Regions from separate parts of the Sodalis sp. RH14 genome, predicted to be linked through region 3. Evidence: predicted binding sites of a transcription regulator. Region 3 holds the regulator's gene; each other region holds the start of a gene.
The links. The regulator LexA, encoded in region 3, represses DNA repair genes until DNA is damaged. The targets are predictions, from matches to a motif close to TNCTGTATGTACATACAGNA.
Positions count from the first base shown of each region.

Region 1: a site for LexA is predicted at 1,984-2,003, ahead of umuD (translesion error-prone DNA polymerase V autoproteolytic subunit). Genes of this name have one in related genera too.
Region 2: a site for LexA is predicted at 2,195-2,214, ahead of umuD (translesion error-prone DNA polymerase V autoproteolytic subunit). Genes of this name have one in related genera too.

Region 1 covers NZ_CP178739.1:542,842-547,364, forward strand. Annotated here, with positions in the region: gene ACL2XQ_RS02315 (DmsA/YnfE/YnfF family dimethyl sulfoxide reductase) at 1-1,668, opposite strand, end outside; gene umuD (translesion error-prone DNA polymerase V autoproteolytic subunit) at 2,019-2,435, shown strand; gene umuC (translesion error-prone DNA polymerase V subunit UmuC) at 2,438-3,703, shown strand; gene ACL2XQ_RS02330 (winged helix-turn-helix transcriptional regulator) at 3,674-4,078, opposite strand; gene ACL2XQ_RS02335 (SDR family oxidoreductase) at 4,177-4,523, shown strand, end outside.
Region 2 covers NZ_CP178739.1:2,079,655-2,084,177, forward strand. Annotated here, with positions in the region: gene ACL2XQ_RS09365 (SOS response-associated peptidase family protein) at 1-493, shown strand, start outside; gene ACL2XQ_RS09370 (Y-family DNA polymerase) at 490-1,755, opposite strand; gene umuD (translesion error-prone DNA polymerase V autoproteolytic subunit) at 1,755-2,177, opposite strand; gene ACL2XQ_RS09380 (recombinase family protein) at 2,465-3,022, opposite strand; gene ACL2XQ_RS09385 (AAA family ATPase) at 3,205-4,523, shown strand, end outside.
Region 3 covers NZ_CP178739.1:82,077-86,599, reverse strand. Annotated here, with positions in the region: gene zur (zinc uptake transcriptional repressor Zur) at 130-639, shown strand; gene ACL2XQ_RS00385 (CsbD family protein) at 861-1,070, opposite strand; gene lexA (transcriptional repressor LexA) at 1,476-2,084, opposite strand; gene ACL2XQ_RS00375 (diacylglycerol kinase) at 2,205-2,573, opposite strand; gene plsB (glycerol-3-phosphate 1-O-acyltransferase PlsB) at 2,699-4,523, shown strand, end outside.

The DNA.
Region 1 (4,523 bases), 460 kb from region 3:
CGAGGTGGCGGGCTGGCCGAAAATCAGATACCCCATATTGGCGGCGTAATCGTTGGGGACGATATCCTCCTGTTCGGTGGTCATCAGGTCCGGCAACAGGATGTCGGCGTATTTCGCCGATGAGGTCATAAAGTTTTCAATCACCACGATCATTTCGCAATCGCGCTCGTTTTTCAGGACTTCATGGGTGCGATTGATATCCGAATGCTGGTTGACCAGGGTATTGCCGGCATAGTTCCAGATAAATTTAATCGGCACGTCGAGCCGGTCCTTGCCTTTTATGCCGTCTTTTAACGCCGTCATTTCCTTGCCGCGTGAGATGGCGTCGGTCCATAAAAATACCGGGATCTGGGTTTTCACCGGATTGGTCAATACCGGCAGCCGTTCGATGGTAATGGTGTAGGTGGACTCGCGGGCGCCGCTGTTGCCGCCGTTAATGCCCACGTTGCCGGTGAGGATCGGCAGCATGGCGATGGCGCGCGCGGTCTGCTCGCCGTTGGCCTGGCGCTGCGGCCCCCAGCCCTGGCAAATATAAGCCGGTTTGGTCGCGCCGATTTCACGCGCCAGCTTGATGATCCGATCGCGGGGGATACTGGTGATCCTCTCCGCCCACTCCGGCGTCTTGGCGATGCCGTCGTCGCCCTGGCCGAGGATATAGGCTTTGTAGTGGCCGTTGGCCGGCGCGCCGGCCGGCAGGGTTTTTTCGTCGTAACCGACGCAGTAGGTATCCAGAAACGCCTGATCCACCAGATTTTCACTGATCAATACCCAGGCGATCGCCGACACCAGCGCCGCGTCGGTGCCGGGGCGAATGGGGATCCATTCATCCTCGCGCCCGGCGGCGGTATCGGTATAGCGCGGATCGATAACGATCATGCGCGCGTTGGAGCGCTCGCGCGCCTGCTCAAGATGGTAGGTAATGCCGGCGCCGCTCATGCGGGTTTCCGCCGGGTTGTTGCCGAACATCACCACCAGTTTGGTATTAACGATATCCGAGGTGCTGTTGCCCTCGTTGCTGCCGTAGGTGTAGGGCATGGCGGCATTGATCTGGGCGGTGCTATAGGTACCGTACTGATTGAGGTAGCCGCCGTAGCAGTTCATCAGGCGGGTGATAAGCGAGCCCGACGGTGACGAGCGGGCGAAATTGGCGCCGGTGGCGCCGGAGGAATAATTGATATACACCGCTTCGTTGCCGTAATCCTTGACGATACGCTTGAGATTATCGGCGATGGCGTCCAGCGCTTCATCCCAGCTGATGCGCTGGAATTTGCCTTCGCCGCGTTCGCCCACGCGCTTCATCGGATATTTCAGCCGTTCCGGATGGTTCATCCGCCGGCGCATGGAGCGGCCGCGCAGGCAGGCGCGCACCTGATGATCGCCGTATTCATCCTGGCCGGTGTTATCGGTTTCCACCCAATACACCTCGTCGTCGCGCACATGCAGCCTGAGCGCGCAGCGGCTGCCGCAATTAACCGAACACATGCTCCAGACCACCTTATCGGCCGTTCCCGCGGTCGTTGCCGGGGTAACGGCCGCCCGGGCGAACAGGAAAGGGAGCTGCAGCGCGCTGCTGGCCAACAGCAATCCCCCGGTCGCCACGCCGCCTTTCACCAGGCTGCGCCGGCTGATGGCGGCTTCGCCAAGCAGGGTTAATGTCTTGTTCTTCATCTCTCACCCGTCACATTGCACACACAAAGCGTTGCAGCCCGCAATCCTATAAAGCCTGATAGTTACTGGGGTTACAATTCATGGGAGCATAATGCGCGAAAAACAGGCGGAAAAACTTGTTCCCGAACAAAGTCGCATAACAAAAAGGGTTTTTAAGAACCAAAAGTATGAGTTACGTCTCGTTTTATCATACAAATATGCGGCGCCAGGCCGGCGCATGGGCGCCAGCCACGCGTGATCTTAAATCCAATGATTATCAGCCGTTTGTCGCCGCCGTGGTTTTTCCAGCTTCACATGTTCCCCCGGTCGCATCTATACTGTATGTAAATACAGTATATGGAGTGGCCGTTATGAAGATTTATCCCGCGGCGTTGGGCATCGGCGTACCGCTGCCGTTTTTTGGCGATAAAGTCGCTGCGGGGTTCCCCAGCCCGGCGCAGGATTATGTTGAACATCGCCTGGATATCAACGCCATCTGCGTGCGCCATCCGGCCAGCACCTATTTTGTCCGCGCCACGGGTGAATCGATGATTGAGGGCAATATCCGTGAAGGGGATATCCTGGTGGTGGACAGCGCCCTTAAACCCGACCACGGCAATATTGTTATCGCCTCCGTCGACGGCGGCTTTACCGTGAAACGCCTGCAGCTTCATCCCCGCGCGCGGCTGATGCCGATGAATCCCGCCTTCGCGCCCATTCCCATTACCGAAGACAGCCAGGTGGAAATCTTCGGCGTGGTGACGTTTATCATCTACGCGGCGCTGTAGCCATGTACGCGCTGGTGGATATCAATTCGTTCTACGCTTCGTGTGAAACCGTATTCCGGCCGGAATTGCGCGGGCGCCCGGTGGTGGTGCTGAGCAACAACGACGGCTGCGTTATCGCCCGTTCCGCCGCCGCCAAACGCCTTGGCGTTGCTATGGCCGCGCCCTATTTCAAGATTCGCCGGCTGCTTGAACAACATGGCGTGGCGGTGTTTTCCAGCAACTATGCCCTGTATGCCGATATGTCGCATCGGGTGATGACCCTGCTGGAGGACATGGCGCCGGCGGTTGAGATCTACAGTATCGACGAGGCCTTTCTCAATCTCACCGGCGTCGGCCATTGCAGGGCGCTGGAACAGTTTGGCCGCGAGGTACAGCAAACCCTGTTGCAGTGCACGCATCTGCATTCGGGGGTGGGTATTGCGCCCAGTAAAACGCTGGCAAAGCTTGCCAACCACGCCGCCAAGCAGTGGAGCAAAACCGGCGGCGTGGTGGATCTGTCCTCGCCGCTGCGCCAGCGTAAGCTGATGGCGCTGATGCCGGTGGAGGAGGTGTGGGGCATAGGACGCCGGCTGGGCAAAACGCTGCGGGCGATGGGGATCGGCACGGCGCTGCAACTGGCGGATTCCCATCCGGCGTTTATCCGTAATAATTTCAGCGTGGTGCTGGAGCGCACGGTGCGTGAGCTGCGCGGCGAACCCTGCCTGGAGGTGGAGGAAATGCCGGCGGTGAAGCAGCAGATTATCTGCAGCCGCAGCTTCAGTTCCCGTATCACCCGTTACCAGGATATGCGCGAGGCGGTATGCAGTTATGCCGCGCGCGCGGCGGAAAAACTGCGCGGGGAAAACCAGTTTTGCCGGCAGGTCGCGGTCTTTGTGCGCACCAGTCCGCACGCGGCCGGCGAAATCTATTACGCCAACCAGGCCACCGGCCGCATTCCCGTCCCGACCAACGATTCCCGGGATATCATCGCCCAGGCGACGGCCTGCCTGGATAGCCTGTGGCTGGACGATCGGCGTTATCTGAAGGCCGGCGTCGTGCTGGGCGATTTTTATGACCGGGGCGTGGCGCAGCTCGGCCTGTTCGACCGGTATAAGCCGCACGTTAACGCCGAGGCGCTGATGGCGACCCTGGATAAGGTCAACCGCTCGGGCCGGGGGCAAATCTGGTTTGCCGGCCAGGGCATCCGCCGGGACTGGCAAATGAAACGCGACATGTTGTCGCCGGCCTATACCTCCCGGCTAAGCGATCTGCCCCGCGCGGCGCTCTAGGCCGGCGCCGGCCTGTAAATCCTCCTGGTGCGCGTCGACCCACGCGGCCAGGGACTGTAGCGGCGCCTTCAGCGTCTTACCCAGGGCGGTGACCTGATATTCAACCCGGGGCGGGATTTCGGCGAACGCGGTACGCCGCACCAGGCCCTTGGTTTCAAACGCGCGCAGCTGACGCGTCAGCTCCTTTTGCGTGATGGGGTAGACCCCGCGCTGCAGTTCGCCAAAACGCACCGGGGCGTCGATAACGATCAGCCGGTAGAGGATGGGAATGGCCCATTTGCCGGCCACCAGCTCGACAAAGGTAAGCATCGGGCAGGGCGTTATCGCCGGCGGCGGTAATATTTTTTTCGGTTGCGCAATCGTTCGGGTCGTCATTTCATCCCACTCGCCTCTTTAGTATCCTATTGGTACCTACTATCATTTTAATACTATCTTATAAATAATGGCATTTTTCACCTGTCAGAGAGATAAAAATGCCTCGTTTAGCCGATAAATTTGCCTTGATCACCGGCGGCACCAGCGGTATCGGGCTGGAAACCGCCCGTCAGTTCCTGGCCGAGGGCGCCACCGTCGCCATCACCGGACGCAACGCCGATGCGCTGGCGCGCGCCGCCGCGGATCTGGGCGAACGGGTGGTATGCCTGCAAAGCGACGCGGGCGATGTGGCCGCCCAGCCGCTCCTGGCCCAAGCGCTTGCCACCTTGTGGCCCCGGCTGGATGTGCTGCTGATCAATGCCGCCGACGTGACCCACCGTCCGCTGGAGGAATGGGATGAAGCCGCCTGGGATCGCCTGATGGCGACCAATCTGAAGGGGCCGTT
Region 2 (4,523 bases), 2.0 Mb from region 3:
ACGGCCACCGATGATTAATGCTCGTGTTGAGACCGTTGCAACGAGCCGGATGTTTAAACCACTCTTTGAGCACGGCCGCGCGATTGTGATGGCAGATGGATGGTATGAATGGAAGAAAGGCCCTACTGATGCGAAAATTAAGCAGCCCTATTTTATCTACCACAAATCACATACACCATTATTCTTAGCGGCCATAAGCCGGTATCACCCTGATGTGGCAGAAACACCTGAGGATGACGGGTTTGTGATTGTTACCGCTGCAAGCGATGAAGGATTATTAGATATCCATGACCGCCGACCGCTCGTACTTGATCCCGAACAAGCGCTGGAATGGCTGGACGGAGACACTCTTCCTGAGCGCGCGCTGGAAATAGCGGAAAAGGAGTCCGTATCGCCTTCAAGATTCGCCTGGCATCCTGTTATGAAAAAGGTCGGAAGCATTAGGAACAACGGCCCGGAGCTGATTGAACAAATATCTGACCCGCTGGTTTAGACTCTTACGCGCATCAAATCACTGAAGCGTGTCGTGTAAGCTGGCGAGAGCATCTGACGCTTCATCTCCCAACTTTTCTGAATACCTTGTCCGGCAAACCATACGCGTCCCTTTCCGCTGTGATTGATGCCATCCAGCACAGCCATCAATTGCTCACTGTTAGAGCGCGGCTTGTACTCATCGAAAAGACCAAGCTGTGCGACGCCCTGACTGTAGAAATCCCCTAACATCACACCGCATTTCTGGAACCTGTGGCCGTCCTGCCAGATCGCATCAAGGCATTTGGTTGCGGCGGCAACGATATCCCGACTATCTTGTGTCGGTATCTGTAATTTAGTGCCAGCTGTTTTACCGTAGTAAACCTCATTCACGGCAAATGGGCTCGTTTTGACGAATGCTGAAATATGGCGACAGTACTGATGCTCTCCACGAAGCTTTTCTGCTGCACGTACTGCATGACTGCAGATTGCTTCACGCATTAAGTCGTATTCAGACACTCTATCGCCAAACGATCGTGAGCAGATGATCTGCTGCTTGGTTGGAGCAAACTCCTCAAGCTCTAAGCAAGGCTCCCCACGTAGTTCTCTCACAGTTCTCTCTAAAACTATGTTGAAATGCTTGCGGATCAGCGGCGTAGGCGTATCTGCAAGCTGGAGTGCGGTTTTAATTCCCATGTCGTTCAGCTTTTTTGAAATTTTGCGTCCGATTCCCCAAACCTCACCAACCTCGACAAGAGCCATCAGTTTTCTTTGACGAGCAAGTAACGATAAATCAACGACACCGCCGGTCTTTGTCCACTTCTTTGCAGCATAATTAGCAAGTTTGGCGAGGGTCTTAGTCGGGGCAATTCCAACGCCTACGGTCAAACCGGTCCACTGAAGAACCTTGGCCCTCACTTCACGGCCAAACTCTTCTAAATCCCGGCAATTACTAACCCCTTGCAGATTCATGAATGCTTCGTCTATTGAATAGACTTCCACGGCTGGAGACATTTCTTCCAGAACGGTCATAACCCGTGAGCTCATGTCTGCGTAAAGCGCGTAGTTACTGCTGAATGTAACAACCTTGTGCTTTTCGAAGATGTCACGCATCTTGAAGAATGGATCGCCCATACGGATACCTAATTTTTTTGCTTCCATACTGCGAGCTATTACGCAACCATCGTTGTTACTTAAAACGACGACAGGTCGTCCGCGTAAGTCAGGGCGAAACACCGTTTCGCAACTGGCATAGAAGCTGTTCACATCCGCCAGCGCAAACATTATTGAAACCCGTTGATGCTAAATGTGACAACGCCGAAAACTTCCAGCTCATCCCCACCGTCATGAAGAACTATCGGAGGGAAATCAGGATTCATAGGGATGAGCTGAACAACCGGGTGCAAGCAAAGGCGCTTGACCGTGTACTCACCTGCCAGAGATGCGATGATGATATCTCCATGCTTTGCCTGCAGGCTGCGGTCTACGACAAGAAGTGATCCTTCGTAGATTCCGGCATCAACCATCGACATGCCAGTTGCCATGACAAAGTAGGTTGCTGCGGGGTGACTTATACAAAGCTCATTCAAATCAATGCCTTTTTCTATATAATCCTGCGCGGGCGAAGGAAATCCTGCCTGAACCCTGTCCTGAAAAAAAGGTATCAAAAGTTTCAATGGGTCCGGGGTTGGATAAAAAACGGTCATAAGGCGCCTCACGATTATACTGTTTATGCATACAGTATAATCATGAGTGTTTTAGATTGTGAAGCGCGGTGATTTAGAAAAATCTTAGGTTGATGATCAACAAGGAAAGAATTTAAGAGGCCTCTACAGCAGGATAGGGCATTCCATATGCGGTTTTACTACCTTAGATTTCATGCTCATCAGCCAAACTAACGAATGGCAATTATTGATCTCACTCAAGATGCAATCGAGTCTGTTGAAAATAATTATTTTAAACAGCAAGTTAGTTTGTTATCGGAGCTTAAACTTTATACTTTACGGATGTAACGGTATAGGGTTTCTCTACTTATACCGAACTGTTTCGCGAGATGAGTCTTGTTCTGACCTTCAGAGGCCAGTTGTTTTATCTTCTCAATTCCCTGCGCATCTAAAGTTTTTTTACGTCCTCGATATACGCCACGCTTTTTTGCTAAATCGATCCCTTCTCTTTGCCGTTCTTTGATGAGCGAACGTTCAAATTCAGCAAATGCACCCATCACCGAAAGAAGTAGTTGGGCAATCGGTGAATCATCGCCGCTGAAGGTCAGCCCTTCTTTAATAAACTGGACTCGTGCGCCTTTGGCAGTTAATTCCTTTACCAGGCTGCGTAGATTATCAAGGTTCCTGGCAAGTCGATCCATACTGTGGATTATTATGGTATCCCCTTCTCGGGCAAACGATAGCAAAAGCTTCAGCTCTGGTCGGTTAGTATCTTTCCCAGAAACCTTATCGATAAAAATCTTATCAAGGTGGAGCCCATTCAGTTGGCGCTCAACAGATTGCTCTTCAGAACTAACGCGTACATAACCAATTCGTTGCCCTTGCATTAGTTTCCCCTCTAAAAATGTCATATTGGGGTGTACTTTAGCCAGACGGTGAGATATGACAGTAATAATGTCATTATAGGTTTAATAACTTTTTTTATTGACAATCCGAGTGTCAAGTCTAGATCCTAATGACACATAGAACGATATTGATTGATTAGCGGTCTAATAATAAGGTGTGGGAAATGCCCGAAGAGCAGCTACCTAAAACGACTCAACAAGTCATTAACAGCATATATTTTGGTCAACTCAAATGTCTGCATAACTTCAGTATTGATTTTGAACCGCATGCCGTGACTGCGATTTTGGGGCCAAATGGAAGTGGTAAATCAACGATTTTACATGCGTTAGCAAGCGTTTATCAGCCCAAAGATGCTGGAGAAAATAGAAAATTTAATGATTTCTTCCCTAGAAGTCCTGATGCAGAGTGGAATGGTAGCAACTTAGTAATCACCCATTCTTATCGCCGTGGAACTGAGACTAAAAATAAAGAAGAAGAACCCTTCGGGAAAGCAGATGAGAATGGGTCTCGTTGGACGAAAATATATGCAAGACGTCCATTTAGAGAGATTTATTATATCGGCATTGAAAGTTGCGTGCCTATGATTGAGTCTGAAAAAGTCAAAGGTTCATCGAAAATTAATTACGTTACAACTGTACTGGAAGGGGCACAGGCGAACAATTTATTAGAGAAGGCTTCTGAAGTTTTAAATAAAAGATATATAAAAATAAATGAAAATAAATTAAGCAATGGTAAGAAGTTAATTGGTGTGCAAGCTGAAAATGTAACATATTCTGCATATAGTATGAGTGCAGGGGAACAAAAAGTCTTCTTTATTCTAGATAGAGTCTTTTCAGCAGGAAAATATTCTTTAATACTAATAGATGAAATAGATCTCCTCTTACATGACCGAGCATTGAAAAACTTAATAAAAATAATCAATGACCGCGCTATTGAAAAGAATTTGCAAATAATATTCACCACTCATCGAGAAATGATTATATCTCTTTCTGAAATTGTCAATATTAGGCATGTTGTAAGTGTTGATGGCAAGACTTTATGTTTTAGTGAAACCAAACCTGATGCGATAAACAGATTGACTGGCGATTCTGTAAAGAGAATAGAAGTTTTTGTGGAGGATGATTTTGCAGAGGGAATAATACAAAATGCGGCTGGAAAAATGAAAGCCAATAAGTTCGTGTCTGTAAGTACTTATGGTGCTGCAATTAATGCGTTCACTATTTTATCAGGTTTGCTCTTGAAGGGTGAGTCATGTGATGATTTTTGCGTAGTGCTAGATGGCGATGAATACCGAACGCCAGAAAGTAAAACAGAACGGATTAATAAATCACTTACTGGTGAAGATGAAAAAGCGAAGAGACTGAGGGGCGTGGCACGCAATAAGGTTCTCCAATTCAATTTACCCGAAGGCCATAATCCAGAATCATACGTTCATTACCTTCTATGTTCTGATTTAATAAAGGACTTGAAAGATGATGAAAC
Region 3 (4,523 bases):
AACCTGCCCCCGATCCCCGTCCCCTCACCCTTTTGCCGGTGACAATATGGGTTAAAACACGCCAATATTCGGCGTTTTTCCGCCTTCATGATAAGATAGAGGGCGGAAATCAGCAGTGGGGGAAACGCTATGAATACCACCGATCAGTCTCAATTGCTCAGCCAGGCTGAACAATTATGTGAGCAACGCAACGTGCGCCTGACGCCACAGCGACTTGAAGTGTTGCGCCTGATGACACAGCAGGATGGCGCGATCAGTGCTTACGACCTGCTTGATCTGCTGCGGGCGACGGAACCGCAGGCAAAGCCGCCGACAATTTACCGCGCGCTGGATTTCCTTCTGGAACAAGGTTTTATCCATAGAGTGGAATCCACTAACAGCTTTGTTCTTTGCCACCATTTTGAGCAGCCCAGTCACACCTCCGCCTTCTTTATCTGCGATCGCTGCGGCCAGGTGACTGAACAATCAACCGAAGGCATTGAAGATATTTTGCAAAAAATGGCGCAAGCCACGGGTTTCGCCATGCGCCATAATGTCGTCGAGGCACACGGATTTTGTACCTTATGCGCCGAAGTGCAAGCTTGTGACAATCCCCAGGACTGCGGACACGATCATAGCGTAGCGATAAAGAAACGCTAGCGTCCCATTTTGGCTTTTACAAGAACCCGGGAGCAAATGACGTTTATTATGGCTGAAGTGAGATAACGCGTTTGGTTAATACATTGGAGAGGCGGCAAAACAGGGGAATGCTGATAGGATCATATAAAATAGGTGGTACGTCCTTGTACCTTTGGGTAGGAACACTTAAGGAAGCCATAACCGCACAGTGAATATGCATTAGTCATGATTTCCAAAAATCATTACCAACGATATTTGTTACGTGTTTCCCAGTCCTTTACTTCCGTTTCCGCGGCTTCTTTGCCGTAACCGTAACGTTCCTGGATCTTACCGATTAACTGATCGCGTTTACCTTCAACTACCGTCAGATCATCGTCAGTAAGCTTACCCCATTGTTCTTTCATTTTACCTTTGAACTGTTTCCAATTACCGCTGGCTTCATCTTTGTTCATCGGAGTTCTCCTTGGTTATCGGTTTCTCAGTCAACATCTGCCACTCCAGGTTTTGTTAGCGCATAGCGAGGACACGTATTGCGTCCCAAAACCTGCATGTCATAAGTTAACCCTATGTCTAAAGTATAGCAGGGGATTTGGCATAAGGTTTATTCAGCAGATGATTAGACCATATTGGCAGGGTTATAAACGCCGTATGGGCTATAAGGTGAAATAAAACAGTAGGTAGAAGGTATCAGCCCGTACACCGCTAATTGTAACTAAATATAAATACCGCTAGCGGCAGCGGACGCGCCGCGGCACTTTTATGGCGGCGAACCCGCATTCCGCGTCGCCGGTTATCCGCCATAAAATTCTCGCTGACGCGGGATAAGGGATATTCAGGATGCCATGGAGCACCGTGAGTTAAATCCAGTTGCCGTTGCGGATAACGCCGACCGCTAAACCTTCGATGGACATTTCCTGCTCGCGCAAATCGACAATGATGGGCGAAAACTCGCTGTTTTCCGGTAGCAACTCAACGATGTTACCGTGTCTTTTCAGGCGTTTTACCGTGACCTCGTCATTGATTCGCGCCACCACGACCTGACCATTATGGGCATCCTGGGTTTTATGCACCGCCAGCAGATCGCCGTCCATGATGCCGATATCCTTCATGGACATGCCGCTGACACGCAGCAGGAAATCCGCGTGGGGCTTAAACAGATCGGGATCGATCTGGTAATGGCTTTCGATATGCTGTTCGGCCAGCAGGGGTTCTCCGGCGGCCACGCGGCCGATCAGCGGCAGGCCGGTTTCTTCTTCTATCAATAACCGGATGCCGCGCGAGGCGCCGGAAACGATTTCAATGGCGCCCTTGCGCGCCAGCGCCTTAAGGTGCTCTTCGGCGGCGTTAGGGGATTTAAATCCCAGACGATGCGCGATTTCCGCCCGGGTCGGCGGCATGCCGGTTTGCGCAAGATGATCGCGGATGAGGTCAAATACCTCTTGTTGTCTGGCGGTTAATGCTTTCATTCCGTCCCCTGTTTGTTTATACAGTCTTTCTGTGAGTATATACAGGTCCGCAGCAATTGAAAACCACAAGCGTTGCAAAATGTGATAAAACCCTGCCGACGACCGGCCGCGCCGGCCATTTTAAGGAATATACCGCCATAACAGCGTTATCCACACGAACAGCGCCAAAACAATGGCCAGGGTCACCGCCGCCGAGCCCAGGTCCTTCGCCCGGCCAGAAAGTGGATGCAGCTCCGGCCCGATGCGATCCACCACCGCTTCAATAGCACTATTCACGATCTCAACGATCAGCACCAGCCATACCGAACCGATCAATAAAATCCGCGCCACGGGTTCTGGCTCCAGGTAACAGGCAAGGGCAATCGCCACCACGGCAACCACCACTTCCTGGCGAAAAGCGGCTTCATGCCGCCAGGCGGCGCGATATCCTTTTATGGAATAGCCCATGGCGTTAAAGATGCGCCGAAGTCCGTTGGTTTGGTTTGCCATAATTTTGCGCGCTAAAGAAAAATTGTGCCTATATTACCGTTTCTTCTCGTTCGCATCACCACAGATCTGTCGCGCGGTTTCTGGTATTCTTGTGGCGCAATGCTAACAAGAGGCTTCACGAAGATATGTCAGGCTGGCGTACTATTTATTATACGTTGTTGAATTTACCGCTCAGGCTACTGGTGCGGAGTAAAGCCATTCCCGCCAATCCCCGGCAAGAAGCCGGCTTGGACCCGCTGCGGCCAATGATGTATGTTTTGCCCTATAACTCCAAGACGGACCTGCTCACCCTGCGCGCGCAATGTCTGCAACTGGGGTTGTCCGATCCGCTGATACCGCTGGAGATCGACGGCGTCGTCTTGCCGCGCTACGTCTTTATCCACGATGGCCCCCGTATTTTTCGCTATTTTTCCGAAAAACTGGAATCCGTGAAGCTGTTTCACGATTATCTGGATTTACATCGCAATAATCCGCAGCTTGATGTCCAGATGGTGCCGGTATCCGTTATGTTCGGACGATCGCCCGGCCGTGAAGCGCAGCAGAACCAGCCGGCGCCCCAGTTGCGCCTCCTCAATGGTTTCCAGAAGTTTATCGCCGTCTTGTGGTTGGGGCGCGACAGCTTTGTGCGTTTTTCCCGTCCGCTGTCCATGCGCTATATGGCGACCGAGCATGGCACCGATAAAACCATCGCGCAGAAGCTGGCACGCGTCGCCATGATTCATTTTGCCCGCCAACGCCTGGTGGCTGTGGGGCCGCGGCTGCCTGTCCGCCAGGATTTATTCAATAAGCTGCTGGCGTCCAAGGCGATTGAAAAAGCCGTGGAGGACGAAGCCCGCGCTAAAAAAATCTCGACTGATAAAGCGCAGCAAAACGCCATCGAGCTGATGGAAGAAATTGCGGCGGATTTTTCCTATGAAGCCGTGCGCTTGTCGGATCGGGTATTAAGCTGGACCTGGAACCGGCTATACCAGGGCCTGCACGTGCGCAATGCCGAACGCGTCCGGCAACTGGCCGAGGACGGCCATGAGATTGTCTATGTGCCCTGTCACCGCAGCCATATGGATTATCTGCTGCTGTCCTATGTCCTGTATCATCAGGGGCTGGTGCCGCCGCATATCGCCGCCGGCATTAACCTGAACTTCTGGCCGGCGGGTCCGATTTTTCGTCGGCTGGGCGCGTTTTTTATCCGGCGTACCTTCAAGGGCAATAAACTTTACTCCACCATATTCCGCGAATATCTGGGTGAGTTATTTACCCGGGGTTATTCGGTGGAATATTTTATGGAAGGCGGGCGGTCGCGTACCGGGCGCCTGCTCGATCCCAAGACCGGCACATTGACCATGACCATCCAGGCGATGCTGCGCGGCGGCAACCGGCCTATTACGCTGGTGCCCATCTATGTCGGCTATGAACATGTTATGGAAGTGGCGACCTACGCCAAGGAATTACGGGGCGCCACCAAGGAAAAAGAAGGCTTTGTGCAGATGGTGCGCGGTTTACGTAAGTTACGCAACCTGGGACAGGGTTATGTCAATTTTGGCGAGCCGCTGTCGTTAAGCGCCTATCTTAACCAGCAGGTACCGCACTGGCGTGATTCCATCGACCCCATCGAAGCCCAGCGTCCCGGCTGGCTGGCGCCGGCGGTGGATGACATCGCCGCGAAAATCATGGTGCGCATTAATAACGCCGCGGCGGCAAACGCCATCAACCTGTGTTCCACGGTGTTGCTGGCCTCCCGCCAGCGTTCGTTAACCCGCGAGCAGCTTTTGCAGCAGTTGGCCTGCTATCTGGAACTGATGCGCAATGTGCCCTACGCCGATGACGTCACGGTGCCGGACACCACGGCGCAGGACCTGTTGGAGCATGCCCTGGCGATGAACAAATTCAGCGTCGAGCAGGATACCATTGGCGATATCATCTACCTGTCCCGCGAGCAGGCGGTACTGATGA